Regions from separate parts of the Streptomyces sp. NPDC006463 genome, predicted to be linked through region 2. Evidence: riboswitches for the same ligand, from Rfam matches in the RefSeq annotation. Region 2 holds a riboswitch; each other region holds the start of a gene.
The links. Region 2 has a riboswitch for thiamine pyrophosphate ahead of ACFYOB_RS26225 (thiamine ABC transporter substrate binding subunit). Riboswitches for the same ligand answer to the same signal wherever they lie in the genome.

Region 1: it holds a riboswitch for thiamine pyrophosphate, as region 2 does, so the genes downstream of both, thiO (glycine oxidase ThiO) here and ACFYOB_RS26225 (thiamine ABC transporter substrate binding subunit) in region 2, are expected to answer to the same signal.
Region 3: it holds a riboswitch for thiamine pyrophosphate, as region 2 does, so the genes downstream of both, thiC (phosphomethylpyrimidine synthase ThiC) here and ACFYOB_RS26225 (thiamine ABC transporter substrate binding subunit) in region 2, are expected to answer to the same signal.

The regions. Positions count from the first base shown of each region.
Region 1 covers NZ_JBIAHP010000002.1:337,957-347,572, reverse strand. The annotation lists gene ACFYOB_RS05380 (sulfite oxidase-like oxidoreductase) at 1-209, shown strand, start outside; gene ACFYOB_RS05375 (DUF4396 domain-containing protein) at 234-755, opposite strand; gene ACFYOB_RS05370 (deoxyribonuclease IV) at 832-1,710, opposite strand; gene pknB (Stk1 family PASTA domain-containing Ser/Thr kinase) at 1,733-3,637, opposite strand; gene ACFYOB_RS05360 (thiazole synthase) at 3,953-4,747, opposite strand; gene thiS (sulfur carrier protein ThiS) at 4,753-4,953, opposite strand; gene thiO (glycine oxidase ThiO) at 4,950-6,146, opposite strand; TPP riboswitch at 6,144-6,256, opposite strand; gene ACFYOB_RS05345 (NAD(P)/FAD-dependent oxidoreductase) at 6,338-7,558, shown strand; gene ACFYOB_RS05340 (Rv2175c family DNA-binding protein) at 7,625-7,990, shown strand; gene thiE (thiamine phosphate synthase) at 8,069-8,704, shown strand; gene metF (methylenetetrahydrofolate reductase [NAD(P)H]) at 8,807-9,616, shown strand, end outside.
Region 2 covers NZ_JBIAHP010000015.1:88,364-97,979, reverse strand. The annotation lists gene rpsB (30S ribosomal protein S2) at 1-485, shown strand, start outside; gene tsf (translation elongation factor Ts) at 621-1,457, shown strand; gene pyrH (UMP kinase) at 1,621-2,400, shown strand; gene frr (ribosome recycling factor) at 2,486-3,043, shown strand; gene ACFYOB_RS26235 (phosphatidate cytidylyltransferase) at 3,043-4,119, shown strand; gene rlmN (23S rRNA (adenine(2503)-C(2))-methyltransferase RlmN) at 4,213-5,325, shown strand; TPP riboswitch at 5,384-5,493, shown strand; gene ACFYOB_RS26225 (thiamine ABC transporter substrate binding subunit) at 5,579-6,676, shown strand; gene ACFYOB_RS26220 (ABC transporter permease) at 6,772-8,388, shown strand; gene ACFYOB_RS26215 (ABC transporter ATP-binding protein) at 8,388-9,452, shown strand; gene ACFYOB_RS26210 (cytochrome P450) at 9,463-9,616, opposite strand, start outside.
Region 3 covers NZ_JBIAHP010000005.1:170,617-180,232, forward strand. The annotation lists gene ACFYOB_RS11735 (metallophosphoesterase) at 1-137, shown strand, start outside; gene ACFYOB_RS11740 (hypothetical protein) at 287-1,096, shown strand; gene ACFYOB_RS11745 (hypothetical protein) at 1,146-1,856, opposite strand; gene ACFYOB_RS11750 (glycosyltransferase) at 2,112-3,311, shown strand; gene ACFYOB_RS11755 (hypothetical protein) at 3,426-4,391, opposite strand; gene thiC (phosphomethylpyrimidine synthase ThiC) at 5,105-6,892, opposite strand; TPP riboswitch at 6,886-7,031, opposite strand; gene ACFYOB_RS11765 (YibE/F family protein) at 7,071-8,486, shown strand; gene ACFYOB_RS11770 (SsgA family sporulation/cell division regulator) at 8,566-9,015, opposite strand; gene ACFYOB_RS11775 (IclR family transcriptional regulator) at 9,112-9,616, opposite strand, start outside.

The sequences.
Region 1 (9,616 bases), on a different contig from region 2:
TGCTCACCGCCGAGCACGGTTTCCCGCTGCGCCTCGTCGTCCCGCACCTGTACGCCTGGAAGGGCCCCAAGTGGGTCCGCGGCGTCGAGTACATGACCGCCGACCGCCGGGGCTTCTGGGAGGAGCGGGGCTACCACAACATCGGCGACCCCTGGCGCGAGCAGCGCTACTCGTACCAGGAGGAGCCCGGGGACGGCCCCGAGCTCTGAGGCCGGTCCCCGCCGGCCACTGCCTCAGTGGTACTGGTGGACGACCGCGTGACCCTTGCCGCGGCCGATCATCCACTTGTTGACCGGGGTCGTGATCACGAAGGCGGCCGCCAGCGAGATCGCCAGGACGATCCAGAACAGCGGCTCGGACAGGTGGGCGTCCATCGCGCCCGGCCACAAGGCGATCACGCTGTTGTCGATCAGCTCCATGACGGCGATCGAAAGGGTGTCCGCGGCGAGTGCCACCCGGATGGCCGTACGGAGGTCGATGCCGGCCGCGAGGAGCCCGCGCAGCGTGAGCGCGTAGCCGAAGAAGAAGGCGAGGACGATCGCCGTGATCATCGTCCCGACGTTCCCCCAGCCCAGCGCGGTGCCGATGACCATGCCGAGCACCTCGCCGATGGCGCATCCGGTGAGGCAGTGGAGGGTGGCCGCCGCGGCCATGGCCCAGCTGGCCTTGCCGCCGCCGTGGGCGTGCCCGTGGTGCTGCTGGTGCTCGTCGTGCTGGTGCTCGTGGTGCTCGTGGTGCTCGTGCGTGTGGTCCATGGAAACCCCCTGGGAAAACGCCGAGTAACGGTTCCGCCGATATGGCAGGAACCGTATACCCCCTAGGGGTATTCCCTCAAGGGCGCAGCCGCTTCAGCAGCGCCACGTCCGCCGCATGCCCTTCCTTGCCGCCGGGCGTTTCGGTGATCAGCGGTACGCCCGCCATCGCCGGATGCGTGAACAGCTCCGCGAAGGCCTCCTGGCCGATGTGGCCCTGGCCGATGTTGGCGTGCCGGTCCTTGTGGGCGCCGACGCCCTCCTTGGAGTCGTTCGCGTGGACCAGCTTCAGCCGGCCCTCGCCCACCGTGTCCACCAGCAGGTCCAGCGTCTGCTTCGTACCGCCCGGCTCCGCCAGATCGTGTCCGGCCGCGAAGACGTGGCAGGTGTCCAGGCAGATGCCCAGCTTCGGGTGGTGGTCGAGCGCGTCGAAGTACGGTCCGAAGTCCTCGGCCCTGGAGCACAGCGAAGAGCCCTGCCCGGCCGTGGACTCCAGCAGCAGGAGGGGGTCGTCGTCATGCGTCAGCTCGTCCAGCAGCGGCAGCATGTACTGCCTGACCTGCGCGTACGCCACCTCGCGCGGGCGGCCTCCGGTGGCTGAACCGGTGTGTACGACCACCCCGAGCGCGCCGATCTCCCGGCCCCGGCGCAGCGAGTGGCGCAGGGACTCCACCGACTTCTCGACGGTCGCCTCGGTGTGCGAGCCGAAGTTGATCAAGTACGGGGCGTGTACGTAGGCGGGCAGGGACTCGTCCGCGCACTGCGCCCGGAAGAGCTCGTCCTGCGCCCGATTGCCCACCGGGGTGGCCCAGCCGCGCGGATTGGCCACGAAGACCTGGACCGCCTCCGCGCCCATCTCCCGGGCGTACGTCAGCCCGACCGAGGCGAGCCCGCCCGCGACGGGGACGTGCCCGCCCACGGGATTGCGCACGGCCTGAGCCGAGCGGTCCTGCTCCATGTGCTCGGCGTGCTCCACGTACTTACAGTCCCTTGGTCTTGATGATGATCGTGCTGCCCTCGGGGACGTTCTGGCCGCCGGGCACCGACTGGGACTCCACGGTCTTGCTGAAGGACAGGAACGGCCGCTCCACCTTCACCTTGAAGCCCGCGACTTCCAGCGCCTTGCGCGCCGCGTCCACGTCCTGGCCGGTCACGTCCGGGACCGGGAGCTGGCGGGGGCCCTTGGAGAGGGTCAGCGTGACGGTGTCCCCGGCCGCGGCCTGGGTCCCGGCGGCGACCGACTGGTTGGCGACCGTACCGGCCGGCGAGGGGGCGCTGACCTGCTCGGGAGCCGTCGCCACCTTGAGGCCGAGGCCCTCCAGGGTGGAGCGCGCCTGCTCGAACGGAATCCCCTCCACGCCCGGCACCGGCACCGGCCGGCCCTTGCTCACGATCAGCGCGACCGCCGTGTCGGGGGCCCGCTTCTCGCCGCCGACCGGGTCGGAGCCGATCACGGAGCCCTGGGCGACGTCCTGGCTGAAGGCCTGCGTGACCATGCCGGGGGCCAGCCCGGCCTTCGTCAGCTCGGCCTTGGCCGCCTCCAGCGGCCTGCCCTTCAGGTTGGGCACGGCCACGACCTGGGGGCCGCGGGAGATCGTGAGCGTCACCGCGCCGTTGCCGCGGATCCGTCGGCCGCCGGCGGGATCGGTGTTCATCACGGTCCCGCGGTCGAAGGCGTCGCTGAACTTCCGGTCGATCCGCTTCACGCCGAGTCCGGCCGCGGACAGCTGGGACTTGGCCTGCTCCTCGGTCTTGCCCAGGAGGTTGGGCACCTGGGTGAACTGGCCGGAGCTGATGTACCAGACGCCCGTGCCGAGGCCGAGGGCCAGCAGGACGCCGACGACGGTGAGGAGCGTGCCGCGGCGCGGCCGGCGCGGAGCCCGGTCCGGGGCCGGGGGCGGCGGAGGCGGCATCTCCAGCCGGGAGGTGTGGTGCACGGCCTGCTGCGCGCCCACCGGGCGCGGGATCACGCCGGTGCGGTCCTCGGCGGCCGACCGCTCTGCGGCCCGGGCCTGCGGCGGTGCGGCGTCCAGCTCGGCGTCGCTGAGCCGCAGACGGGCCTCACGGGTGAGGCCGAGCAGTGCGGCGGCGTCGGAGGGGCGCAGCTCCGGATTGCGCGCGGCGGCGTGCGCGACGAGTTCGTCGAGACCGACGGGGAGCCCCGGGACGGTGGCCGACGGCGGCGGCACGTCCTCGTGGAGGTGCTGGAAGAGCACCTGGGCGGGGGTGCCGCCGGTGTGGGGCTTGGACCCGGTGAGCATCTCGTAGAGGACGACCCCGCAGGCGTAGACGTCCACGCGTGTGTCGGTGACGCCGTTCTCGATCTGCTCCGGGGCCAGGTAGGAGACGGTGCCGAGGACGGACCCGGTGGTGTTGGTGACCGAGTCCACTGACCGGACCAGCCCGAAGTCGGCGACCTTGACCCGGCCGTCGTCGCCGATCAGGACGTTCTCGGGCTTCATGTCGCGGTGCACGAAGCCGGCCCGGTGGGCGGCGCCGAGGGCGGCGAGCACGGGCTCCAGGATGTCGAGGGCGGCCCTGGGCTGGAGGGCGCCGCGCTCGCGGAGCACGTCGCGCAGGGTGCAGCCGGAGACGTACTCCATGGCGAGGTAGACGTACGGCCCGTCCGTGCCCTGGTCGAAGACGGCGACGACATTGGGGTGGGCGAGCCGGGCCACGGACTTCGCCTCCCGGATGAACCGGTCGACGAAGGCGGCGTCCGCCGCGAGGGCCGGGTGCATCACCTTCAGGGCCAGGACGCGGTCGAGGCGGGTGTCGACGGCCCGGTAGACCGTGGCCATGCCGCCGGCCGCGATACGGGCGTCTATGCGGTAGCGGCCGTCGAGCACGCGCCCGACGAGGGGGTCATCCAGGGTCGTATCCACGCCGCGATTCTACGAGCCGGTGTGCTGCCCCAGCCCTGGGTGGGTCGGCTTGCAGCGCAGCTGTGACGTGACCGGCGGGGGGGGGGGGGGGGGCCCCGGGCCCGGCGGGGGGGGGCGCCCCCCGCCCAGCGGCGGCGCCCGCCGCCCCAGGCGCAACACCAACCCCGCGGCAGGGGGGGGGGGGGGGGGCGCGGGGGGGGGGGGGGGGGGGGGGGGGGGGGGGGGGGGGGGGGGGGGGGGGGGGGGGGCGCGCGGGGGGGGGGGGGCCCCCCCCCCCCCCCCGGGTCCGGGGCGGAGCCCCAGGGGCGCCGCAGGTCAGAACGCCGGGCGTTCCGGGTCGAGGGTGGCGCGGCCCTCCGCAGGAGACGAGGCGTGCGCGAAGCGGCGCTGCGGGATGCGCCCCGCACGGTGCGCGAGGCGGCCCGCCGACACGGCGTCCCGCATGGCGGCGGCCATCAGCACGGGCTCCTGCGCCCGCGTCACCGCGGACGCGAGCATCACCGCCGCGCAGCCGAGCTCCATCGCCAGGGCGACGTCGGACGCGGTACCGGCACCCGCGTCCAGGATGACGGGGACGGACGCCCGCTCCGCGATCAGTTCGAAGTTGTGCGGATTGCGGATCCCCATGCCCGACCCGATCGGGGACCCGAGCGGCATGATCGCCGCACAGCCCACGTCCTCCAGCTTCCGGGCGAGCACCGGATCGTCGTTCGTGTACGGGAGGACCGTGAAGCCCTCGTCCACGAGGGTCTCGGCGGCGTCCAGCAGCTCGACGCCGTCGGGCAGGAGGGTCCGCTCGTCCGCGACCACCTCCAGCTTGATCCAGTCGGTGCCCAGTGCCTCCCGGGCGAGCCGGGCCGTCAGCACGGCCTCGCCCGCCGTGAAGCAGCCCGCGGTGTTCGGCAGGACCGCGATGTCCAGCTTCGCCAGCACGGACAGGACCGAGCCCTGGACCGTCGGGTCCAGGCGGCGCATGGCCACCGTGGTGAGTTCGGTGCCGGACGCGACCAGGGCCCGTTCCAGGACGTCCAGGCTCGGGGCGCCGCCCGTACCCATGATCAGGCGGGAGGAGAAACCGCGGCCGCCCAGTGTGAAGAGGTCGTCAGCCATGCCCCTCAGCCTCCCTGGACCGCGGTGAGGATCTCGACCCGGTCGCCCTCGCCCACCGGCGTGAGCGGCCACTGCCCGCGCGGGACCACGGTCTCGTTGAGCGCGGCGGCGACTCCGGCGGGGGCCGTGGTCAGGGTGGCGACCACCGCGTCGAGCGTGGTGCCGGCCGCGACCTCGCGCGGCTCGCCGTTGACGGAGATGGTCATGCGTGCGACTCCTGACGTGCGGCGGAGAACCGGCGGGGGGTGAAGGGGCGTGCGATCGGCGGCAGTTCGCCGGTGGTCAGCAGCTGCGCCATCACGTCGCCGGTGAGCGGGGTCAGCAGCACCCCGTTGCGGTAGTGCCCGGTGGCCAGGTGCAGGCCCGGGAGGTCGGTCGGGCCGAGCATCGGGGCGTTGTCGGGGGAGCCCGGCCGCAGCCCCGCGCGGGTCTCGACGAGCGGGAGTTCGGTGATGCCGGGCACCAGTTCGTGGGCGTCGCGCAGGAGTTCGTAGACCCCGCCCGCGGTGACCGTGGTGTCCCAGCCGAGCTCCTCGCTGGTGGCGCCGACGACGAGCTCGCCGTTCTCGCGCGGGACCAGGTAGACGTGGCTGCCGCGCACGACCGCCCGTACGGTCCGCGACAGGAACGGCGCGTAGGCGGCGGGCACCGCGAGGCGCAGCACCTGACCCTTCACCGGCCGTACGGGGGCCACCAGCTCCGGCGGTACGCCGGCCAGCCGGCCGCTCAGCGAGCCCGCCGCCAGCACCACCTGGTCCGCGCGCAGCTCCGTACCGTCGTCGAGCAGCGCCCCGGCCGCCCGGTCGGCGGTGACCAGCAGCTGCTCCGCCGCCGCCCGGTGGACGGTCACGCCGGCCCCCCCGCAGGCGGCCAGCAGGGCGGCCGCGAGCCGCCGCGGGTCGACCTGGTGATCACCGTCCACCCGCAGACCGCCCCGGACGCCCGGAGCCAGCATCGGCTCCAGCCGGCGGCAGTCGCGGCCGGTGAGCCACTCCGACTCCAGGCCGCACCGGCGCTGCAGGGCGTGCAGCTCCCGCAGGTGGAGGCGGTCGTCGGCGTCGAGGGCGACGGCGAGCGTGCCGCAGGCGCGGTAGCCGATGTCCAGGCCGCCGCTCGCGTCGGCGAGCTCGGCGGCGAACTCCGGATAGCGGGCGGCGGAGGCGAGACCCAGGCCCAGCAGGGCCTCCTCGCCGTAGTGCAGCTCGGTGACGGGCGCGAGCATCCCGGCCGCGACCTGGGCGGCGCCGCCGCCGGGGGCCGGGTCGGCCAGTACGGTGCGCAGGCCCCGCCGGGCCGCCCGCCAAGCGGTGACGAGTCCGATGATCCCGCCCCCGATGACGAGGACGTCGGACCCCTTGCGGGACGTCCGAGATGGTCGGGACGTTCGAGATGAGTGCATGGGCGTCCAGCCCCTCCCTTCGCCGGCATGACCCGGATCAGGTTCGTACGGTCGGAGGCCGGCCAGCCTCCCTCTCAGCCCGGTGCGTCCGGACTCCCGCGATAGGTACGGTGGCCAGACTAACCCCGGTGCGGACAGCCGGTAAGGCGACACCTATTCCTGGCGGCCCGTCAGGTGATTAGGGTGGCCGGGTGAGTGAGCAGACGGAGCAGAACCCGAGCGGCGTCGTGATCGTGGGCGCCGGAATGGCCGGCGTGCAGACCGCGGTCGCCCTGCGCGAGCAGGGCTTCACCGGAGCCGTGACCCTGCTGGGCGCCGAGCCCCACCAGCCCTACGACCGGCCTCCGCTGTCCAAGGCGGTGCTGCTCGGCAAGGCCGAGGACTCCGCCTTCGACGTGGACTTCGAGGGGCTCGGCATCGAGCTCAGGCTCGGCACGGAGGTCACCGGGCTGCGGGCCGCCGAGCGCGAGCTGGACACCGAGGCGGGACCGGTCCCGTACGAGGTCCTCGTGCTGGCCACAGGCGCGCAGCCGCTGACCCTGCCCGGGACGGAGGGGGTCCCCGGCGTGCACCTGCTGCGCACGCTGGACGACGCGGCGCGGCTGCGCCCGGTCCTGGCCGAGGCGCCCCGGGCGGTGGTCGTCGGCGCGGGCTGGATCGGCGCGGAGTTCGCCACCGCGGCCCGTGAGGCGGGCTGCGAGGTGACCGTGGTCGAGGCTGCGGACCGGGTCCTGGCGGGGGCGCTGCCGTCGGAGGTGGCCGCCCCGATGGCCCGCTGGTACGAGGAGGCCGGCGCCGGGCTGATCACCGGCGTGAAGGTCGCCGGGATCGAGGAGGGCCGGGTGCTGCTCGCGGACGGGCGCACCCTTCCGGCGGGCGCGGTCGTGGTGGGCATCGGAGCCCGCCCCGCCACCGGATGGCTGGCCGGGAGCGGCGTGGTCCTCGGCCCCGACGGCTCGGTCACCGCCGACGCGTACCTGCGCACCTCCGTGCCCGGGGTGTACGCGGTCGGCGACTGCGCCTCCTTCCCGTCGGCCCGCTACGGGACGCGGCTGCTCGTGCACCACTGGGACAACGCGCTCCAGGGCCCGCGGACGGTCGCGGCGAACATCCTGGCCGGGGAACCCGCCCAGGTCTACGACCCGGTGCCGTACTTCTGGTCGGAGCAGTTCGGGCGCTTCGTCCAGTACGCCGGCCACCACGGCACGGCCGACACCCTGCTCTGGCGCGGCGACCCGGCCGACCCCACCTGGTCGGTGTGCTGGCTGCGCGAGGGCGTCCTGGTCGCGGTGCTGGCCGTGGGCCGCCCCCGCGACCTGGCGCAGGGCCGCAGGCTCATCGAGACGGGGGCCGCGGTGGACCCGGCCAAGGTCCGCGATCCGGCGGTCGCCCTGAAGTCGACCCCCGTGTAGCCGGGCCGGACCACGGACGGGCCGCTCCGGTACCGGGTGTCAGCCCGAGATGGCAGGCTTGTACCCGTGACCGAGATTGACGCAAAGATCGATGCCCTTGTCCCCTCGTGGCTGTACCTCCCCGACATCGCGGAGATGCTCGACATCGAGGTGACCCGGGTCCGCCAGATGGTCAAGGAAGGGCAGCTGATCGCCGTACGCCGGGGCGAGAACCGCGCCCTGCAGGTGCCGGCCCCCTTCATCGACGGCGACAAGGTCGTCAAGGGCCTGGTCGGTCTGCTGACCGTCCTGCGCGACGACCGCTTCACCGAGGAGGAGATCCTTGAGTGGCTCTTCACCGAGGATCCGACCCTGCCCGGCACCCCCGTGCAGGCGCTGAGCGAGAATCGCGGCACGGAGGTGAAGCGCCGCGCTCAGGCGCTCGCCCTCTGACCTGATCCGCATCCGCTCCACCGCGGTGTACGGGCCCCGCGGGGTCCGTACACCGCATCCATCCCGGGGGGTACACCCATGCAGCTTTCCGACGCCCGGCTCTACCTCTGCACGGACGCCCGGAAGCGCCAGGGCGACCTCCCCGAGTTCCTGGACGCCGTGCTGTCCGGCGGCGTGGACATCGTCCAGCTCCGCGACAAGGGCATGGAGGCCGGGGAGGAACTCGAACACCTGCAGGTCTTCGCCGAGGCCGCACGGCGCCACGGCAAGCTCCTCGCCGTGAACGACCGGGCCGACGTCGCGCACGCCATCGGCTCCGACGTCCTGCACCTCGGCCAGGGCGACATCCCCGTCCCCGCGGCCCGCGCCATCCTCGGCGACCAGGTGCTCATCGGCCGCTCCTGCCACGCCGAGGCCGAGGTCGACGCGGCCGTCGCCGAGCCCGGCGTGGACTACTTCTGCACCGGCCCCTGCTGGCCCACCCCCACCAAGCCCGGCCGCTTCGCCCCCGGCCTCGGACTCGTCCGGTACGCGGCCTCCCTGGAGCAGGACCGGCCCTGGTTCGCCATCGGCGGCATCGACAGCGCGAATCTGGACGAGGTGCTGGACGCCGGGGCCACCCGCGTCGTGGTCGTCCGCGCCCTCACCGAGGCCGCCGACCCGGGTGCGGCCGCCGCGGACCTCGCCAAGCGCGTCCGGGCCCGCCTCGGCTAGAAGGACCAGAGCGCCCGGGCCGGGTCTGTCGGACTGTCCAAAAACGTGTCCAAAAGGCGGACAGTGCTTCGGTGTCCGGCGGGCCCCGTCTAACCTGCCCGTATGGCCTCTGGTACCGCTTCCACCTGGTCGGATCGTGCGCACACGGTCCGCGACCTCCTCGCGTCCGGGAGCTCGTACTCCTTCGAGTTCTGGGCCCCGAAGACCGAGAAGGGCGAACGCAACCTCTGGAACGCGCTGCGCCGGGTGGAAGCCGTGTCCCCGAGCTTCGTCTCCGTGACCTACGGAGCCGGCGGCTCGACCCGCGGCGGCACCGTCCGGGCCACCGAGCAGATCGCCTCGGACACCACGCTGACCCCCGTCGCCCACCTCACCGCCGTGGACCACTCGGTGGCCGAGCTGCGCAACGTCATCGGGCAGTTCGCCGACGCGGGCATCCGGAACATGCTCGTCGTGCGCGGAGACCCGCCGGGCGACCCGATGGGCGACTGGGTGCCGCACCCCGAGGGCGTGCACTACGCCGCCGACCTGGTCCGGCTGGTCAAGGAGTCCGGCGACTTCTGCGTCGGCGTCGCGGCCTTCCCGGAGATGCACCCGCGTTCGACGGAATGGGACACGGACATCCGGCACTTCGTGGACAAGTGCCGCGCGGGCGCCGACTACGCGATCACCCAGATGTTCTTCCACCCGGAGAATTATCTGCGGCTGCGCGACAGCGTCGAGAAGGCGGGCTGCGAGACCCCGATCATCCCCGAGGTCATGCCTGTTGTGGGCATCAAGCAGCTCGACCGACTGCCCCAACTCAGCAACGCGGTCTTCCCCGAGGCTGTGAAAGAGCGCATGCTCGCCGTCAAGGACGACCCGGCCGCTGTACGCTCCATTGGCATCGAGTTCGCCACGGAGTTCTGCGCG
Region 2 (9,616 bases):
TCCTGGTCCTCTCCCGCGAGAAGACCAAGCTGGAGAAGACCCTCGGTGGTATCCGCGAGATGTCGAAGGTCCCCAGCGCCGTCTGGATCGTCGACACCAAGAAGGAGCACATCGCCGTCGGTGAGGCGCGCAAGCTCCACATCCCGGTCGTCGCGATCCTCGACACCAACTGTGACCCCGACGAGGTCGACTACAAGATCCCGGGCAACGACGACGCGATCCGCTCCGTCACCCTGCTCACCCGCGTGATCGCCGACGCCGTCGCCGAGGGCCTCATCGCCCGCTCCGGCGCTGCGACCGGCGACTCGAAGCCGGGCGAGAAGGCCGCCGCCGAGCCGCTCGCCGAGTGGGAGCGCGACCTGCTCGAGGGCGACAAGAAGGCCGACGACGCCGAGGCCGCTCCGGCCGAGGCTGCCGCCGAGACCCCGGCCGCCGAGGCCCCCGCCGCCGAGGCTGCCCCGGCCGCCGACGCCGAGCAGGCCTGACCCACTGAGAGCGCCCGGCGTTCAGACGCCGGGCACTCACAGCACGGACGATGACGGCGGGGGAGCCGCGCGCACGGCGCGGCGCCTCCGCCGTTCACCCGTAGATCTACGACTTCGAGAGAGAATCACAGACTCATGGCGAACTACACCGCCGCTGACGTCAAGAAGCTCCGCGAGCTCACCGGCGCCGGCATGCTGGACTGCAAGAACGCGCTGGTCGAGGCTGACGGCGACGTCGAGAAGGCCCAGGAGGCCCTCCGCATCAAGGGTCAGAAGGGCGTCGCCAAGCGCGAGGGCCGTTCTGCCGAGAACGGTGCCGTCGTCTCCCTGATCGCCGACGACAACACCTCCGGTGTCCTCGTCGAGCTGAAGTGCGAGACGGACTTCGTCGCCAAGGGCGAGAAGTTCCTGGCCGTCGCCAACCAGCTGGCCGCGCACGTCGCCGCCACCTCCCCGGCCGACATCGAGGCGCTGCTCGCCTCCGAGATCGAGCCCGGCAAGACCGTCACGGCCTTCGTGGACGAGGCGAACGCCAACCTCGGCGAGAAGATCGTCCTGGACCGCTTCGCGCAGTTCTCCGGCGCCTACGTCGCGTCGTACATGCACCGCACGATGCCCGACCTGCCGTTCCAGATCGGTGTCCTTGTCGAGCTCGACAAGGAGAACGCCGAGGTCGCCCGCGGCATCGCGCAGCACATCGCGGCGTTCGCCCCGCAGTGGCTCTCCAAGGAAGACGTCCCGGCCGAGAAGGTCGAGTCCGAGCGTCGCATCGCCGAAGAGGTCACCCGCGCGGAGGGCAAGCCCGAGGCCGCCCTGCCGAAGATCGTCGAGGGTCGCATCAACGGCTTCTTCAAGGACGCCACCCTGCTGGGCCAGGCGTACGCGCTGGACAACAAGAAGTCCGTCCAGAAGGTCCTGGACGAGGCCGGTGTCACCCTGAAGCGCTTCAGCCGCATCAAGGTCGGCATCTGAGTCCGTCCGTACGCGAACGGACACCGGACCCCGGTAGGGTCTGAGGCAGTCGTCCGCGCTTGCGCGAGGCGACCGCAGATCTGACGAGGAGGCCATTGCCGCAGAGGGAACCGCGAGGACCCACCGGCAATGGCCTTCTTCGTATGTGCACGAGGAGATCTCCATGAATCAGGGCGTGGACCCCCACACCGCTTCCGACGACAAGAGCGACCAGGACAAGAAGGGCCGCCGCTTCATGCTGAAGCTGTCGGGCGAAGCCTTCTCGGGTGGCAGAGGACTGGGCGTCGACCCCGACGTCGTCCACGCCATCGCGCGCGAGATCGCCGCGGTGGTCCGTGACGGCGCGGAGATCGCCGTCGTGATCGGCGGCGGAAACTTCTTCCGCGGCGCCGAACTCCAGCAGCGCGGCATGGACCGGGCCCGGTCCGACTACATGGGCATGCTCGGCACGGTCATGAACTGCCTCGCCCTCCAGGACTTCCTGGAGAAGGAGGGCATCGACTCCCGCGTGCAGACCGCCATCACCATGGGCCAGGTCGCGGAGCCGTACATCCCGCTGCGCGCCGTGCGGCACCTGGAGAAGGGCCGCGTCGTCATCTTCGGCGCCGGCATGGGCATGCCGTACTTCTCCACCGACACCACGGCCGCCCAGCGCGCCCTGGAGATCGACGCCGAGGCCCTGCTCATGGGCAAGAACGGTGTCGACGGGGTCTACGACTCCGACCCGAAGAAGAACCCCGACGCGGTGAAGTTCGACGCGCTGGAGTACGGAGAGGTCCTCTCCCGCGACCTCAAGGTCGCGGACGCGACCGCCATCACGCTGTGCCGTGACAACAAGCTGCCGATCCTCGTCTTCGAGCTGCTCGCCGAGGGCAATATCGCGCGCGCCGTCAAGGGTGAGAAGATCGGCACGCTCGTCAGCGACCAGGGAACCCGGGCCTGAGCAGTCCGCTGCCGGACCGAGCCCGGACCGGACCCGCCCGCCCCGCCCGCCTGAACCATCCATTCAAGACATGCAGGAGCACGTGGTGACCGAAGAGATCCTCCTCGAGGCCGAGGAGAAGATGGAAAAGGCCGTCGTCGTCGCCAAGGAAGACTTCGCCGCGATTCGCACCGGTCGTGCGCACCCGGCGATGTTCAACAAGATCGTGGCGGAGTACTACGGCGCCATCACGCCCATCAACCAGCTCGCGTCCTTCTCGGTGCCCGAGCCGCGCATGGCGATCGTGACCCCGTTCGACAAGAGCGCCCTGCGCAACATCGAGCAGGCCATCCGCGACTCCGACCTCGGTGTCAACCCGAGCAACGACGGCAGCATCATCCGGGTGACCTTCCCCGAGCTGACGCAGGACCGCCGCAAGGAGTACATCAAGGTCGCGCGCACCAAGGCCGAGGACTCCAAGATCTCCCTGCGCGCCGTCCGCCGCAAGGCGAAGGACGCCCTTGACAAGCTCGTCAAGGACAAGGAGGCCGGCGAGGACGAGGTGCGCCGCGCCGAGAAGGAGCTCGACGACACCACCGCGAAGTACGTCGCGCAGGTGGACGAGCTGCTCAAGCACAAGGAAGCCGAGCTCCTCGAAGTCTGATGAACGACTCTTCCTGGCAGCCGGAGCCAGTTCCGGCGGGTCCCGCATACGATGCGCAAGTGGGCCCGCACACTCGGCCCATGCCCATCGTGCCCGATGCCGCCGGCCGTGACTTCGACGACCGGGAAGCACGCGATCGGGGGGCCGTCTTGGACGGCGGCCTCCTCTTCCGCGCCGAGACGCCGCCGCAGGAGCCCATGCCCAGCCCCCCGCCCCCGCATGCCCCGCAGCCGCAGGACGCCTCGCCACCGCCGCCGAAGAAGCGCGCGGGGCGGGACCTGCGTGCCGCCATAGGGGTCGGCGTCGGCCTCGGCGCGGTCATCTTCGCCTCGCTGCTGATCGTCAAGGCGGTCTTCGTCGGCGTCGTCGTCGTTGCCGTCGTCGTGGGCCTGTGGGAGCTCACCTCCCGGCTGCAGGAGAAGAAGGGCATCAAGGCCCCGCTCGTCCCGCTCGCCGTCGGCGGGGCGGCCATGGTCATCGCCGGATACGTCCGCGGCGCCGAGGGCGCCTGGGTGGCCATGGCCCTGACCGTGCTGGCGGTCCTGGTCTGGCGGATGACCGAGCCGCCCGAGGACTACCTCAAGGACGTCACGGCGGGTGCCTTCGCGGCGTTCTACGTGCCCTTCCTGGCCACCTTCGTCGCGATGCTGCTCACCGCCGACGACGGGCCGCAGCGGGTGATCACCTTCCTGCTCCTGACGGTGGTCAGCGACACCGGGGCCTACGCGGTCGGCTGGCGCTTCGGCAAGACCAAGCTCGCGCCGCGCATCAGCCCCGGAAAGACCCGCGAGGGCCTGTTCGGCGCGGTGGCCTTCGCGATGGCCGCCGGCGCGCTGTGCATGGAGTTCCTGATCGACGGCGGTTCTTGGTGGCAGGGCCTGCTGCTGGGCCTGGCGGTCGCCGTCAGCGCCACACTGGGCGACCTCGGCGAGTCGATGATCAAGCGGGACCTGGGCATCAAGGACATGGGCACCCTGCTGCCGGGACACGGCGGCATCATGGACCGGCTCGACTCGCTGCTGCCGACCGCTCCGGTGGTCTGGCTGCTGCTGGCCGCGTTCGTCGGTACGGGCTGACCTGCCCAAAGGCGTCGTAACACGCCGGGCGGTTACTCTTGGAAGGCGCGCTGCTTCTGCGGCGCGCCTTTCGTCTTACAAGGAGTACCTGCCATGGCCCGCCCTGTTCCGGGAGAGCTCACCTTCGTCGCCCCGCGCGGAGCCAAGAAGCCGCCCCGGCACCTCGCCGACCTCACTCCCGAGGAGCGCCGTGAGGCGGTGGCCGCGATCGGCGAGAAGCCGTTCCGGGCCAAGCAGCTCTCCCAGCACTACTTCGCGCGCTACGCGCACGACCCGGCCGAGTGGACCGACATCCCCGCGGGCTCCCGCGAGAAGCTGCAGCAGGAGCTCCTCCCGGACCTGATGAACGTCATCCGGCACATCAGCTGCGACAACGACACCACCCGCAAGACCCTGTGGAAGCTGCACGACGGCACGCTCGTCGAGTCCGTGCTCATGCGCTACCCCGACCGGGTCACGATGTGCATCTCCTCGCAGGCCGGATGCGGCATGAACTGCCCGTTCTGTGCCACCGGCCAGGCGGGTCTGGACCGCAACCTGTCCACCGCCGAGATCGTGCACCAGATCGTCGACGGCATGCGCGCGCTGCGCGACGGTGAGGTCCCCGGTGGCCCGGCGCGGCTGTCGAACATCGTCTTCATGGGCATGGGCGAGCCGCTGGCCAACTACAACCGCGTGGTCGGAGCCATCCGCCGCCTCACCGACCCGGAGCCCGACGGCCTGGGCCTCTCCCAGCGCGGCATCACCGTCTCCACCGTCGGCCTGGTCCCGGCCATGCTGCGCTTCGCCGACGAGGGCTTCAAGTGCCGCCTCGCCGTCTCGCTGCACGCGCCCGACGACGAGCTGCGCGACACCCTGGTCCCCGTGAACACCCGCTGGAACGTCCGCGAGGTCCTCGATGCGGCCTGGGAGTACGCGGAGAAGTCCGGCCGCCGGATCTCCATCGAGTACGCCCTGATCCGCGACATCAACGACCAGGCCTGGCGCGGTGACCTGCTGGGCAAGCTGCTCAAGGGCAAGCGTGTCCACGTCAATCTGATCCCGCTGAACCCGACGCCCGGCTCCAAGTGGACCGCCTCGCGGCCCGAGGACGAGAAGGCCTTCGTGGATGCCATCGCCCGGCACGGCGTCCCCGTGACCGTACGGGACACCCGCGGTCAGGAGATCGACGGCGCATGCGGTCAGCTGGCCGCTTCGGAGCGCTAGCTTCCGGTTCTGGCCGGTCACAATCGGCCACGGGGTACCCTGTGGCCGAACCAATTTCATATTCCGACAGGGGAGCGCCACAGCGCTGAGAGTGCGGTATCCGTCATCCGCAGACCCTCTGAACCTCGCCCCGGTCATTCGGGGTAGGAAGTTCGGTCACCACTCAAGCTGTTGCGCCCTGCCCGGCGTCCGCTCGCGAAGAGCGCCGGGCAGGGCCGCGTCTTCTCCTGGACATCCCAGGAGGAATTCACCAGTGAGCACCACCAAGAAGCTGGCGGGCGCAGCGCTCGCGGCCGCGCTGGGCGTCGCCACGCTCAGCGCCTGCGGCAGCGATGCCAAGGACAAGTCCGCGGGTTCGAGCGACGCCCCGAAGTCCAAGACCGTCACGCTCGTCTCCCACGACTCCTTCAACGTGACCGACACGGTCCTCAAGGAGTTCGAGCAGCAGAGCGGCTACACCGTCAAGGTGCTGAAGTCGGGGGACGCGGGCGCGGCGCTCAACCAGGAGATCCTCACCAAGGGCTCCCCGCGCGGCGACGTCTTCTTCGGCGTCGACAACACCCTGCTCTCGCGCGCCCTCGACAACGGGATCTTCACGCCGTACGAGGCCAAGGGCCTGGCCGGGGTGAAGTCCGAGTACGTGCTCGACAAGGAGCACCGGGTCACGCCGATCGACTCCGGCGACATCTGCGTCAACTACGACAGGGCTTACTTCGCGGACAAGAAGCTCGCCCCGCCGCAGACGCTGGACGACCTGGTCAAGCCGGAGTACAAGAACCTGCTGGTCACCGAGAACGCGGCGACCTCCTCACCCGGTCTCGGCTTCCTGCTCGCCTCCGTCGGCAAGTACGGCGAAGAGGGCTGGAAGGACTACTGGAGCAAGCTCAAGGCCAACGGCGTCGAGGTCGTCGACGGCTGGGAGCAGGCCTACAACGAGCGCTTCTCGGGCTCCGCGGGCGGCAAGAAGGCCAAGGGCGACCGTCCGCTGGTGGTCTCCTACGCCTCCAGCCCGCCGGTCGAGGTGCTGTACGGCGAGCCGCAGCCGGCCGAGGCCCCGACGGGCGTCTCCACCGGCACCTGCTTCCGCCAGATCGAGTTCGCGGGTCTGTTGAAGGGTGCGAAGAACGAGGAGGGCGGCAAGGCCCTCGTGGACTTCCTGATCAGCAAGAAGTTCCAGGAGGACATGCCCCTCCAGATGTTCGTGAACCCGGTGACGAAGGACGCTTCCCTGCCGGAGCTGTTCACGAAGCACGGTGTGGTGATCGAGAAGCCCGAGAGCGTCGCTCCCGAGACCATCGCCAAGAACCGTGATCAGTGGGTCAAGGCATGGACCTCGCTCGTCGTGAAGTAGGCGGTATCAAGGAGTCGGGTGCGGCGCCGGGGGGCGCCGCGCCGGGCCCCGGCCCTCGTGAAGGCCGGCGGGCGATCGCGGTGCGACTCGCCCTGATGGCCGTACCCCTGGTCTTCTTCGGGCTGTTCTTCGCCTATCCCGTCGCCGCGATCGTCGGGCGCGGGCTCAAGACCGACGACGGCTGGCAGTTCGGCCGGATCGGCGAGGTGCTCGCCCGGCCCGACATCGCCGACGTGCTGTGGTTCACCACCTGGCAGGCGCTCGCCTCCACCGTGCTCACGCTGGTGATCGCCCTCCCCGCGGCGTACGTCTTCGCGCGCCTCGACTTCCCCGGCAAGGAGCTGCTGCGGGCGGTGGTGACGGTCCCCTTCGTGCTGCCGACCGTGGTGGTCGGTACCGCCTTCCTCGCGCTGGTCGGCCGGGGCGGGCTGCTGGACGAGCTGTGGGGCGTCCGGCTGGACACCACCGTGTGGGCGATCCTGCTCGCGCACGTCTTCTTCAACTACGCCGTCGTCGTACGGACGGTCGGCGGGCTCTGGGCGCAGCTGGACCCGCGCCAGGAGGAGGCCGCCCGCGTGCTGGGCGCCGGACGGTTCGCCGCCTGGCGGCTGGTGACGCTGCCGGCGCTGGCCCCGGCGGTGGCGGCAGCCTCGCTGATGGTGTTCCTGTTCACCTTCAGCTCCTTCGGCGTCGTGCAGATCCTGGGCGGACCCTCGTACTCCACCCTGGAGGTGGAGGTCTACCGCCAGACCGCGCAGCTCCTGGACCTGTCCACGGCCGCCGTGCTGACGATGGTGCAGTTCGCGGCGATCGGCGGGGTCCTCGCCGTGCACGCCCGGACGGTGCGCCGGCGGGAGACCGCGCTGCGGCTCGTGGACCCGGCGCGTACGGCCCACCGGCCGCGCGGCTGGGCGCAGGGCGCCCTGCTGGGCGGCGTGCTGCTGACGGTCGCGCTGCTGATCGTGCTGCCGCTGGGCGTGCTGGTGGAACGGTCCTTCGACGTTCCCGGCGGATACGGGTTCGGCTTCTACCGGGCGCTGCAGGAGACGGGCGCCGGCGGCGGAACGTTCCTGGTGCCGCCGCTGGAGGCGATCTGGAACTCGCTCCAGTACGCGCTCGCCGCCACCGCCATCGCCCTGGTCGTCGGAGGCCTCGCGGCCGCCGCGCTGACCCGGCGCGCGGGCCGTTTCGTACGGGGCTTCGACGCGCTGCTGATGCTGCCGCTCGGGGTGTCCGCCGTGACGGTGGGCTTCGGCTTCCTGATCACCCTGGACGAGCCGCCGCTGGATCTGCGGACCTCGTGGATCCTGGTGCCGCTCGCGCAGGCGCTGGTGGGCGTGCCCTTCGTCGTACGGACCATGCTGCCGGTCCTGCGCGCCGTCGACGCGCGGTTGCGGGAGGCGGCCTCCGTCCTCGGCGCGTCCCCGCTGCGGGCGTGGCGGGAGGTGGACCTGCCACTGGTGCGGCGGGCCCTGCTGATCGCGGCCGGGTTCGCCTTCGCCGTCTCGCTGGGCGAGTTCGGCGCGACCGTCTTCATCGCCCGGCCCGACCGGCCGACGCTGCCGGTGGCCGTGGCGCGGCTGCTGGGACGGGCCGGTGAGCTGAACTACGGGCAGGCGATGGCCCTGAGCACGATTCTGATGCTGGTGTGCGCGGTGTCCCTGCTGGTGCTGGAGCGACTGCGACCCGACAAGACCTCCGGAGAATTCTGATGACACTGCTTCAGCTGGAAGGGGTGTCGGTCCGCTTCGGTGAGCGGGCGGGCGGGTACGCCCTGGACCGCGTGGACCTGCGGGTCGCCGAGCACGAGATCGTGTGCGTGCTGGGGCCGAGCGGGAGCGGCAAGTCCACCCTGCTCCGGGTCGTCGCCGGGCTCCAGCAGGTGTCCGCGGGGCGGGTGCTGCTGGGCGGCGCGGACCAGGCGGCCGTGCCCGTGCACCGCCGGGGCGTCGGCCTGATGTTCCAGGACCACCAGCTCTTCCCGCACCGGGACGTCGGCGGGAACGTCGCCTTCGGGCTGCGGATGCGGGGCTCCTCCAAGAGCGCCTGCGAGGGCCGGGTCGCGGAGCTGCTGGAGCTGGTCGGGCTCCCCGGAGCCGGGAAGCGGGCGGTGGCCTCCCTGTCGGGCGGCGAGCAGCAGCGGGTCGCGCTGGCCCGGGCACTGGCCCCGTCCCCGCGGCTGCTGATGCTGGACGAACCGCTGGGTCAGCTGGACCGCGGGCTGCGGGAGCGCCTCGTGGTGGAGCTGCAGGGCCTGTTCTCCCGGCTGGGCACGACCGTGCTGGCCGTCACGCACGACCAGGGGGAGGCCTTCGCGCTGGCCGACCGGGTGGTGGTGATGCGCGACGGGCGCATCGCGCAGGCCGGTACCCCGCTGGAGGTGTGGCGGCGGCCCGCGTCGGAGTTCGTGGCGCGGTTCCTGGGCTTCGAGAACGTGGTGCCGGCCGTGGTGTCGGGCGGCGTGGCGGGGACCCCGTGGGGGAAGGTGCCGGTCCCTGCGGAGGAGGCGGACGGGGAGCGGCGGCTGCTGATCCGCCCGGCGGGGGTCGTGCTGGGGCCGGACGGCCTGCGGTGCGAGGTGGTCTCCCGGACTTTCCGGGGAACACACGTCGCGCTGCTGCTGCGGCCGCAGACGGGTCCGGTGCTGGAGGCGGAGTGCGCACTGGCGGGGGCGCCCGCCGTGGGGGACCGGGTCGCGGTGACCTTCGCCCCCGCGGAGGTGGTCGTACTCCCGGCGGACGCCCCGGGTTCCGGTGACGTGGACGACGCGGCGTAGACGGCGTGGCCTAGGCGCGGATGCCGTCGCAGGAGATGGGCAGGTGACGCGGGCCGCGCAGGACCGCGTTCTGACGGTAGGGGGGCGGGTCCTCCAGCAGTTGCGGGTTCTCCAGCCTGCGGGCCAGCTCGCTCAGCGCCAGCTGGGCCTCCAGCCGGGCCAGC
Region 3 (9,616 bases), on a different contig from region 2:
AGGACGGCGACGAGGCGCGCGGCCCGGAGGCGGTGGACGGCCCCCACGTGTACGCGGACGGGCTCGCCATCGCCATGGACGGCGGGGTCACGATGGCGGGCAAACTGCTGGTCGTGCAACTGCCTCTGCGCGACTGAGGATTGTCATCAGGGGGGTATTTCCGGAAAGCCCCTGTCAACCTGCGGTGTGGTCCCTCTACCATCGCTCTATCCGTAGCAGGCTCTCCTCCGTTTGTGCCGGCGCCCGGGTCTACGCGGGCAAACCGGCCTCCACGGAGCATCGGGGGATGCACATGACCAGCGCTCCGCACCTGCTGACCGAAGACCGGCCCGAGTTCGATCGGCTCCTCGACGAGGCGCTGCGCACCGCACACGAACGGCCCGAGCTCGCCACCCTCGGCGAACGCCTGAACGCCGAACAACTGCGCACCATGGCCCTGGGGGCCGGCGCACTGCTGACGGCTGCGGCCGCCGCAGAGTACGACTACTACGTGAAGCTCCGCGAGGAACGACGCGACGAGGCCCTCTCCGCTCCCGGGACCCTGGACGAGGAGGACGGCGGACAGGGCGGCGCGGGCCTCGGCGCCGTGATCGCGGTCCTCGCACCCGTTCTGGCGGGCACCGCCATGCTGATCTTCTTGCTCGTGGGCTACATCCTGAAGATGATCGAGCCCGAACCGGCCTTCGCCGAGACCATGCTGACGGCGGGTTCGTTCTTCGGGGTGCTCACCGCCACCGCCCTGATCTTCGCCGTGATCGGCCTGCTGGTGACCGCGCTGCGCAACAGCGCGACCGAGGTCGCCGCGGACGAGGCGGAGGCGATACCCGACGAGGTCGCACAGGCCCGGGAGGCCTGGCGGAACGCGCTGCTGGAGCGCGGGATCATGCCGTTCCTGCGGGACGCCCTGGCCGATCCGAGTTCGCGGCCGGAATATCCGGCGCCCCGCACGCCAGGGGCCGGGCGCATCCCCAACCTGGGATACACCCGGCCCGACTTCACCAGTCCGGGATCGCCGTCACAGGGTCCCCGGCCGGGCTACACGCCTCCGGACTTCACCGGCCCGGACTTCGGCGGCCCGGAGCACGAGCCGGAGTAGGCCTCCCGGCCTCCCGGCCTCGCGCCCCGCTTCCCTTCCTCTGCTTCCCCTACTTCAGTGCCTTCGGAAGGTAGTTGGGGTTCATCGGCCGGATCGGCGGCGCATTGGCCGCCCGGCGGGCGAGGTCCGGGTCACCCTCGTCGGGCTGGGGTTCTGCCTCCGCCCACACCCCGTTGCATGTGAGGGTGTTGTTTCCGGGGACGACGGCGCAGGTGGTCTCCGAGATCACGCCGTCCGTCGTCACCACCTCGACCAGCAGCTGGTTGGCCTGATGGCTGATGGAGATCGCGCAGGCGTCGTCCGGGTAATCGCCCTCCGGGTTGAGGGTGAGGTCGTACCAGGTCCACAGACCCGGGGTCGGCTGAAGCCCGCGGATGCCCGCGTACGCATTGCCGTCGCCGGGGAGCACCGCCTTGAACTCCCGTGCGTTGCTGTCACGGACGGAGTCGATGTCGACGCACTGGGACGCGCCGGTGGCTCCGGTGGCACCTGTCGCGCCGGTCGCACCAGTGGCACCCGTAGCACCGGTAGCTCCGGTCGGGCCCTGCGGACCCCTGGGACCCGTCGGGCCCGTCGGACCCTGCTTGCACTCGTCGTCGCCGCCTCCACCGCGCGGGCCGACGGGGGTTGCCGCTCTCGGATCGTAATCGTGCTTCTTCGACTCGCAGTGGTCGCCGCCTGCCGGGGTCGCCGCGCGGACTGTCGCGGCTGCCTGGATGGCCTGCCCCGTGGCGAACGCGGGGCTGGAAATCCCCGTCATCACCAGGGCGAGTGATGCGAGCGTGCCTCCAGTCAGCCAACTGCTCCGCCGGGGCAGCGGACCAAGGTGTGACCTGGTCCTGTTCTCGGGGCTCATATACGCCGCTCCTTCTCGAAACCGGATCGAACGATGTGCGATGGGCCGTCTCGGGCCACCTCGGTCATCGTGGGTATCGCGGTCGCAAGCGGTGGAACGCCTCGCGGATAAGTCAACTTATCGGACCAGCGGTACGAGCCCAATGGAGTCTTTTGGGCGGTGGCGGACGCGACGCGCCCAGGCACGGACGAACCGTGCCCTACCGTCGCCTCACGGTCGTTTTCATCACCACAGGGGATGGAATCCTTGAGAGCAACAGTCTGCCTGAACATGATCGTCAAGAATGAGGCACCGGTGATCCGGCGCTGTCTCGAATCGGTGCGCCCTTTGATCGATACATGGGTGATCGTGGACACGGGCTCGACGGACGGCACCCAGGACATCATCCGGGAATTCCTCAGCGATCTCCCCGGTGTCCTGCACGAACGGCCGTGGAAGGGATTCGGCGAAAGCCGCAGCGAGGCGATCGACCTCGCACGCTCCAGCGCGGACTACCTGCTGTTCATCGACGCCGACGACGTGATGCAGGTACAGCCCGGCTTTCGCATGCCGGACCTCACGTTCGACGCGTACCGCATCGCGGTGCACCACGAGCCCGTCATCCACTGGAGGCCCGCTCTGGTCTCCACCCGCTTGCCGTGGAAATACGTCGGCGTACTCCACGAGTACCTCGATTGCGAACTCCGGCACAGCAGCGGCGTGCTCGAAGGCGCCAATATCCTCATCGTCGGAGGCGGGGCACGCCTCAGGGACTTGGGCGAACGGGAGAAGTACCTGCGCGACGCGGCGGTACTCGAACAAGGGCTGATCGAGGAACCCGGAAATGCCCGGTACGCGTTCTACCTGGCCCAGAGCTGGCGCGACGCGGGAGAACCGGAGAAATCCCTCGCCGTCTACGACCGCCGGGCGGCGATGGGCGGCTTCGCCGAGGAAGCCTTCTGTGCCCAGCTGTACGCGGCACGGATCGCGGCGAACCTCAAGAAGCCGTCGGCCGAGGTGATGGACCGCTTCCTTCGCGCACACGAGAGCCGCCCCACGCGCGCCGAAGCGATCGGCAGCCTCGCCCGCATCTGCCGGCTCGAAAGCCGCTGGCCGCTGGCGTACATGTTCGCCCGGCAGGCGGTCCGGATCCCCCGCCCGGACGACATCCTGTTCGTCGAGTTCGACTGGCACGAATGGCGCGCGCTCGACGAACTCGCCGTGGCCGCCTACTGGGTCGGCGAGTACCAGGAGTCGCTGGACTGCTGCGAGCGCCTCCTCCAGGACGGCCGCCTCCCGGACTCCCAGCGTGACCGGGTCACCGAGAACCTCGCGTTCGCGCGCCGCAAGCTGGACCCGCAGTATCAGGTGGTCGCCTGACCGCCGCTCCACGCAGCACGCGACCGGAGGGCGTCGCCCGGGCCGACAGGCCGTGGAGCGGCGCCCTCCAGTCGTTGCGCTGGGCCGTCGCGTCGGCCGGCCGCAGCGGCTGCTCTAGGGGAGGTGGCCCCGGGATGCTCTGCGCATCAGGTCTCCCTTGAATTCCTTGCCCCGGAGGGTTCCGGGCGTCGGGGCGGGGGTCAGTTCGGTCCACCCCTCGTCCCAGGTGAAGCTGGTGCCGTTGGTGTCACCGTGTGTCTGGTAGACCTTCCCGTCCGTCGTCACGACCTTTACGTACGAGTTGCTGCCCTGCTCGATGATCGAGATGCCGCAGGCCTTGCCGAAGGGGAATCCCGGGTTGTCCGCGTTCGTCAGGTCCTGCCAAACAGGCACACCTCCGGCCGTGGCCGCGCGGCCGACGTAGGCGATGCCGTTCGTGAGAGCGGCACTGAACGACACGGTGTTCGAAGGCGCGGAGCTGTCGATGTCGTCGCAGGGCCCGGTACCCGTGGCGCCGGTCGCACCGGTAGTACCTGTGGCACCCGTACTGCCCGTGGCACCCGTGGCACCCGTGGCACCGGTCGCACCCGTCGCACCGTCCACGCCATCCGCGCCGTCCGCACCGTCGGCACCCGGAGCACCCGTCGCACCCGTCGCACCGGTCGCACCCGTCGCACCGTCCACGCCATCCGCGCCGTCCGCACCGTCGGCACCCGGAGCACCCGTCGCACCCGTCGCACCCGTCGCACCCGTGGCACCCGTCGCACCCGTGGCACCCGTGGCACCGGTCGCACCGTCCACGCCATCCGCGCCGTCCGCGCCGTCGGCACCCGGAGCACCCGTCGCACCCGTCGCACCCGTCGCACCCGTGGCACCCGTGGCACCGGTCGCACCGTCCACGCCATCCGCGCCGTCGGCACCCGGAGCACCCGTCGCACCCGTGGCACCCGTCGCACCCGTGGCACCCGTGGCACCGGTCGCACCGTCCACGCCATCCGCGCCGTCGGCACCCGGAGCACCCGTACCGCCCGTCGCACCCGTCGCACCCGTGGCACCGGTCGCACCCGTGGCACCGTCCACGCCATCCGCACCGTCCGCACCCGGAGCACCCGTCGCGCCCGTCGCGCCCCTCGCACCCCTCGCGCCCGTCGCGCCCGTCGCGCCCGTCGCACCGTCCACACCCGGAGCACCCGTGGCGCCCGTCGCACCCCTCGCGCCCGTCGGCCCTGTCGGGCCCCGCCTGCCCTGTTCGCACCTGTCGTCACCGGCGGGCCCGGACTCGATGCCCGCGGCCCTCGGGTCGTCGTCCGGATCCTCGTCCTGGCGGTGGTGATGCCCATTCGGCTTGCATTGGTCTCCACCGGTGGAGCTCGCCGCGTTCACCCGCCCGGCCGCCTGAATGCTCTGAGCAACGGCGAAGGCGGGGCTGGCGACTCCCATCATGACCAGGGCGAGCGATGCGAGGGTGCCGCCCGTCAGCCATCTGCTCCTTCTCGGCAGTGGTCCGAGCGTCGTTGACCTGGTCCTGTTTTCGGGGCTCATAGCACTCCTACTCGAAACCGCTCGACCGATGTGTGGCCGGGGCTCTCCGGCCACACATCGGTCAGCGTGGGAAGCTCTGCCGCGAGTGGCGGGACAACTCGCAGATGAGTCCACTTATCGGATCAGCGATGCGACACCAACGGCCGCTATGACGGCCGTGGCGAGCGGGAGCACTCCGACGCAAAAAACGGGCGGACCCGCGACTCCCCCCATAGGGTCGCGGGTCCGCTCCGTGGCTCCTGTCGACCGGCTCAGTCGGCCAGCGGCAGGTAGACGCGGTTGCCCGAGGCCGCGAACTCGGCGGACTTCTCCGCCATGCCCGCCTGGATCTCCTCGGCCTTCAGGTCGCCGCCGTGCTCACGGCGGATGTCCTGCGAGATCTTCATCGAGCAGAACTTCGGACCGCACATGGAGCAGAAGTGAGCGGTCTTGGCCGGCTCGGCGGGAAGCGTCTCGTCGTGGAACTCACGGGCCGTGTCCGGGTCGAGGGCCAGGTTGAACTGGTCCTCCCAGCGGAACTCGAACCGCGCGTCCGACAGGGCGTCGTCCCACTCCTGGGCGCCCGGGTGGCCCTTGGCGAGGTCCGCCGCGTGCGCCGCGATCTTGTACGTGATGACGCCGGTCTTCACGTCGTCACGGTTCGGCAGGCCCAGGTGCTCCTTGGGCGTGACGTAGCAGAGCATCGCGGTGCCCCACCAGGCGATCATCGCGGCGCCGATGCCCGAGGTGATGTGGTCGTACGCGGGCGCGACGTCCGTGGTCAGCGGGCCGAGCGTGTAGAACGGCGCCTCCTCGCAGATCTCCTGCTGGAGGTCGATGTTCTCCTTGATCTTGTGCATCGGGACGTGGCCCGGGCCCTCGATCATCGTCTGCACGTTGTGGCGCTTGGCGATCGTGTTCAGCTCGCCCAGCGTCTTCAGCTCCGCGAACTGCGCCGCGTCGTTGGCGTCCGCGATGGAACCGGGGCGCAGGCCGTCACCCAGCGAATACGTGACGTCGTACGTGGCGAGGATCTCGCAGAGCTCCTCGAAGTTCGTGTAGAGGAAGTTCTCCTTGTGGTGCGCCAGGCACCACGCGGCCATGATCGACCCGCCACGGGAGACGATGCCGGTCTTGCGGCGGGCGGTCAGCGGCACGTACGGCAGCAGCACGCCGGCGTGCACCGTCATGTAGTCGACGCCCTGCTCGGCCTGCTCGATGACCGTGTCCTTGTAGATCTCCCAGGTCAGGTCCTCGGCGCGGCCGTCGACCTTCTCCAACGCCTGGTAGAGCGGGACGGTGCCGATCGGGACGGGGGAGTTGCGCAGCACCCACTCGCGCGTGGTGTGGATGTTGCGGCCCGTCGAGAGGTCCATGACCGTGTCGGCGCCCCACTTGGTCGCCCAGGTCATCTTGTCGACCTCCTCCTCGATGGAGGAAGTGACGGCGGAGTTGCCGATGTTGGCGTTGACCTTCACCAGGAACCGCTTGCCGATGATCATCGGCTCGATCTCCGGGTGGTTCACGTTCGCCGGAAGCACCGCGCGACCTGCGGCGATCTCCTCGCGGACGACCTCGGGGGAGACGTTCTCGCGGATCGCGACGTACTCCATCTCCGGGGTGATCTCGCCCCGGCGGGCGTACGCGAGCTGCGTGACGGCGGCGCCGCCACGGCCCCGGCGGGGCTGGCGGGGACGGCCCGGGAAGACGGCGTCGAGGTTCTTGAGCCCGCCCCGCGGCGAGGTGTGCTTGATGCCGTCGTCCTCGGGACGCACGGGACGTCCCGCGTACTCCTCGGTGTCCCCGCGGCCGATGATCCAGTTCTCGCGCAGCGGCGCGAGACCCCGGCGCACGTCCGTCTCGATCTGGGGGTCGGTGTACGGACCGGACGTGTCGTAGAGCGTCACGTCCTTGCCGTTGGTGAGGTGGACCTGGCGGACCGGCACCCGGATGTCGGGGCGGGAGCCCGCCACGTACCCCTTGTGCCAGCCCGGCTGGCGCTCGGTCTGGCCGTCGGCGTCCTGGCTGACGGCAGGCGTGCGTGCGTCCTGAATGGTCATGAGACCTATCTCCCTACGCCGGCATTACCCGGTAACAGGTTCGGCGGTCGACGCAGCCTCCTCCCGTACGCATCCGTGATGCGCGTACGGTGATCAGCGTCCTCTCAGCCCGGTGCTCCGAGCTCCCGCGTTGTGCAAAGGTGTCCCCACGCTAGCGCCATCCATGGCGTGCTGAACAGTGGGCCCCCGCATCTCTTGCGATGATCTGCTGGTGACGACCTCGCCGCAGCCCCCCACCGAGCCCACGGACCCCACCGGCCACGCTGACCACGCGCACTCCCGCGAGCCCAGCCATGGGCACGGTCACGGGCACAGCCACGGCCACGGTCCGGCAGCCCCCGTCTCGAAGCACCTGCGCAAGGTCATCGCGGCCGTGCTGATCCCCTTCGCCGTCGCCGTCTTCGCCGGCATGGTCGTGCTCTGGCCGGGCGGCGCCCCCGCCCACGAGCGCACCGGTGTCGGTTTCGACCGGCAGACTCAGCAGGGCACGGTCGTCACGCTCGAACAGGTCGACTGCAAATCGGTGAACGCCTCGCAGGTGCCGCCCACCGGCAACACGTCGACACCAGAGGGCCGCGAGGCCCAGGCCGCGCAGACCGGCGAGTGCAAGAAGGCCACCGTCGAGGTCGGCACCGGACCGGACAAGGGCCGCACCTTCGTGGAGATCGTCCAGCCGGGCGCGCCACGGCAGTTGGCGAAGGGTCAGGAGGTGGTGGTCGCGTACGCGCCGGACGCCCCTCGGGACCTCCAGTACTCGGTCATCGACGTGAACCGCAAGTTCCCCCTGGCACTGCTGGCCGGGATCTTCGCGCTCGCCGTCGTCCTGGTCGGCCGGATGCGCGGGGTGTTCGCACTGATCGCGCTGGTCATCAGCTTCGGCGTGCTGACCCTCTTCATCCTCCCGGCCATCCTGCAGGGGTCGAACCCGCTGGTCGTCGCCGTCATCGGGGCGAGCGCCATCATGCTCATCGCCCTGTACATCTGCCACGGGCTGACCGCCCGCACCTCGGTCGCCGTCCTCGGCACGCTCGTCTCGCTGCTGCTGATCGGGCTGCTGGGCTCGGTCTTCATCGACTGGGCGTTCCTCAGCGGCAACACCGACGACAACACGGGCCTGATCCACGGGCTCTACCCGGACATCGACATGAGCGGTCTGCTGCTCGCGGGCATCATCATCGGATCGCTGGGCGTGCTCGACGATGTGACGGTCACCCAGACCTCCGCTGTCTGGGAACTCCACCAGGCCGACCCCTCGATGGGGTCGCGCGCCCTGTACCGGGCGGCCATCCGGATCGGTCGCGACCACATCGCGTCGGTGGTCAACACGCTCGTACTGGCCTACGCGGGTGCCGCACTCCCCCTGCTCCTGCTGTTCTCGATCGCGAACAGCAGCATGGGGTCGGTGGCCAACAGCGAGCTGGTCGCGGTGGAGATCGTACGGACCCTCGTGGGCTCGATCGGCCTCGTGGCTTCGGTTCCTGTGACGACGGCGCTGGCAGCCCTGGTCGTGTCGGCCGACCGGCCGGGGACCCCGGTCGCCGGGACGGCCTCGGGGCCGGCCCGCGGCGGCCGGGGCCGCCGCCGCAAGCGCTGAGAGGTGGTCGCGGGATTGCGGGAGAACTGAGCGGCCGGCGCCGCGCGTCAGTGCGCGCGCGGCAGCGCGTCAGCCCGCGTCAGCCCGCGTTCTGCTCGTTCTGCCGCGATTCGGCCAGGATCTTGCCGAGCGCCTCGTCAAGGTACTCCTCGAAGTCACCCAGGTTGCGCTCCTGACCGAGCGGAACGAGCCGGTCGGTGCGGTCGAGGAACGCGACGAGCGGCGCCGCGCTCGCGCGGAACAACGCCCGGTCGCCGCCGACCTGGAGGCGGATGTGGACATCGGACAAGTCCTCGGGATCGGTCGGGGCGATGCGCACATCGCCGTCGCCGCACGGTTTGTTGATGCCGTCGAGGAGGAGCTCCCGGCCGAACGCCCAGGTCACGGGCGCGTCTCCGGGAAGGTGGAAGGTCAGGCGGACTGCGTAGGGGTCCCGAGCGTCGTACCGGAGTTCCACCGGAATCCGGAACGAGAGCTCCTCGGAAACGAGGAAGCTCATCATGACCTCTGCCTGTACCGACTCGCGCATTGCCTACCCCGCTGTAGTGGAAGTGGCCAGGAATGACCCCCAGGGCCCTCTTGACAAGGGTGGTGGAAGCGCTGGCAGATCACAAGGAGTGAGTTTTCAGATACTGATAGAGAAGGAGAGGGTGCTCAACAGCGCGCCTACTTCACTCCGTAGTCGATCGACTACATACAGCAACTGATTTTCCTGGTGCAAGGGAAGGGAAATCGCCATGGTCGCGGCGGTGTCGCCTGCCGTGATGGGGATCGCCGCACATACCGTGCCCAAGGCATATTCCTGGCGCTCGATCACAGGCTGCATTCGCTCCAGAGAACCGATCCGGTGTTCCAGCGAACGTTGATCCGACACGGTGTAAGGGGTGATGGGCTCGACCGGGTGCCGGTCGTAGTAGTCCTTGCGCGTCTTCTCGTCGAGCTGGCCGAGCAGGCATTGCCCGATGGCGTGCGCATGGCCGGTCTCACGGAAATCCGCCCACTCCTCGCAAGCCGGGCTGGCCGGGGTGTCCGAGACGCCCACGACCTCGATCTCACCCTCGCGGAAGACCGCGAAGTAGACGGGGGCCCCGACCGCGTCGCGGAAGTGCGCGAGGGAGTCGAGGATCATG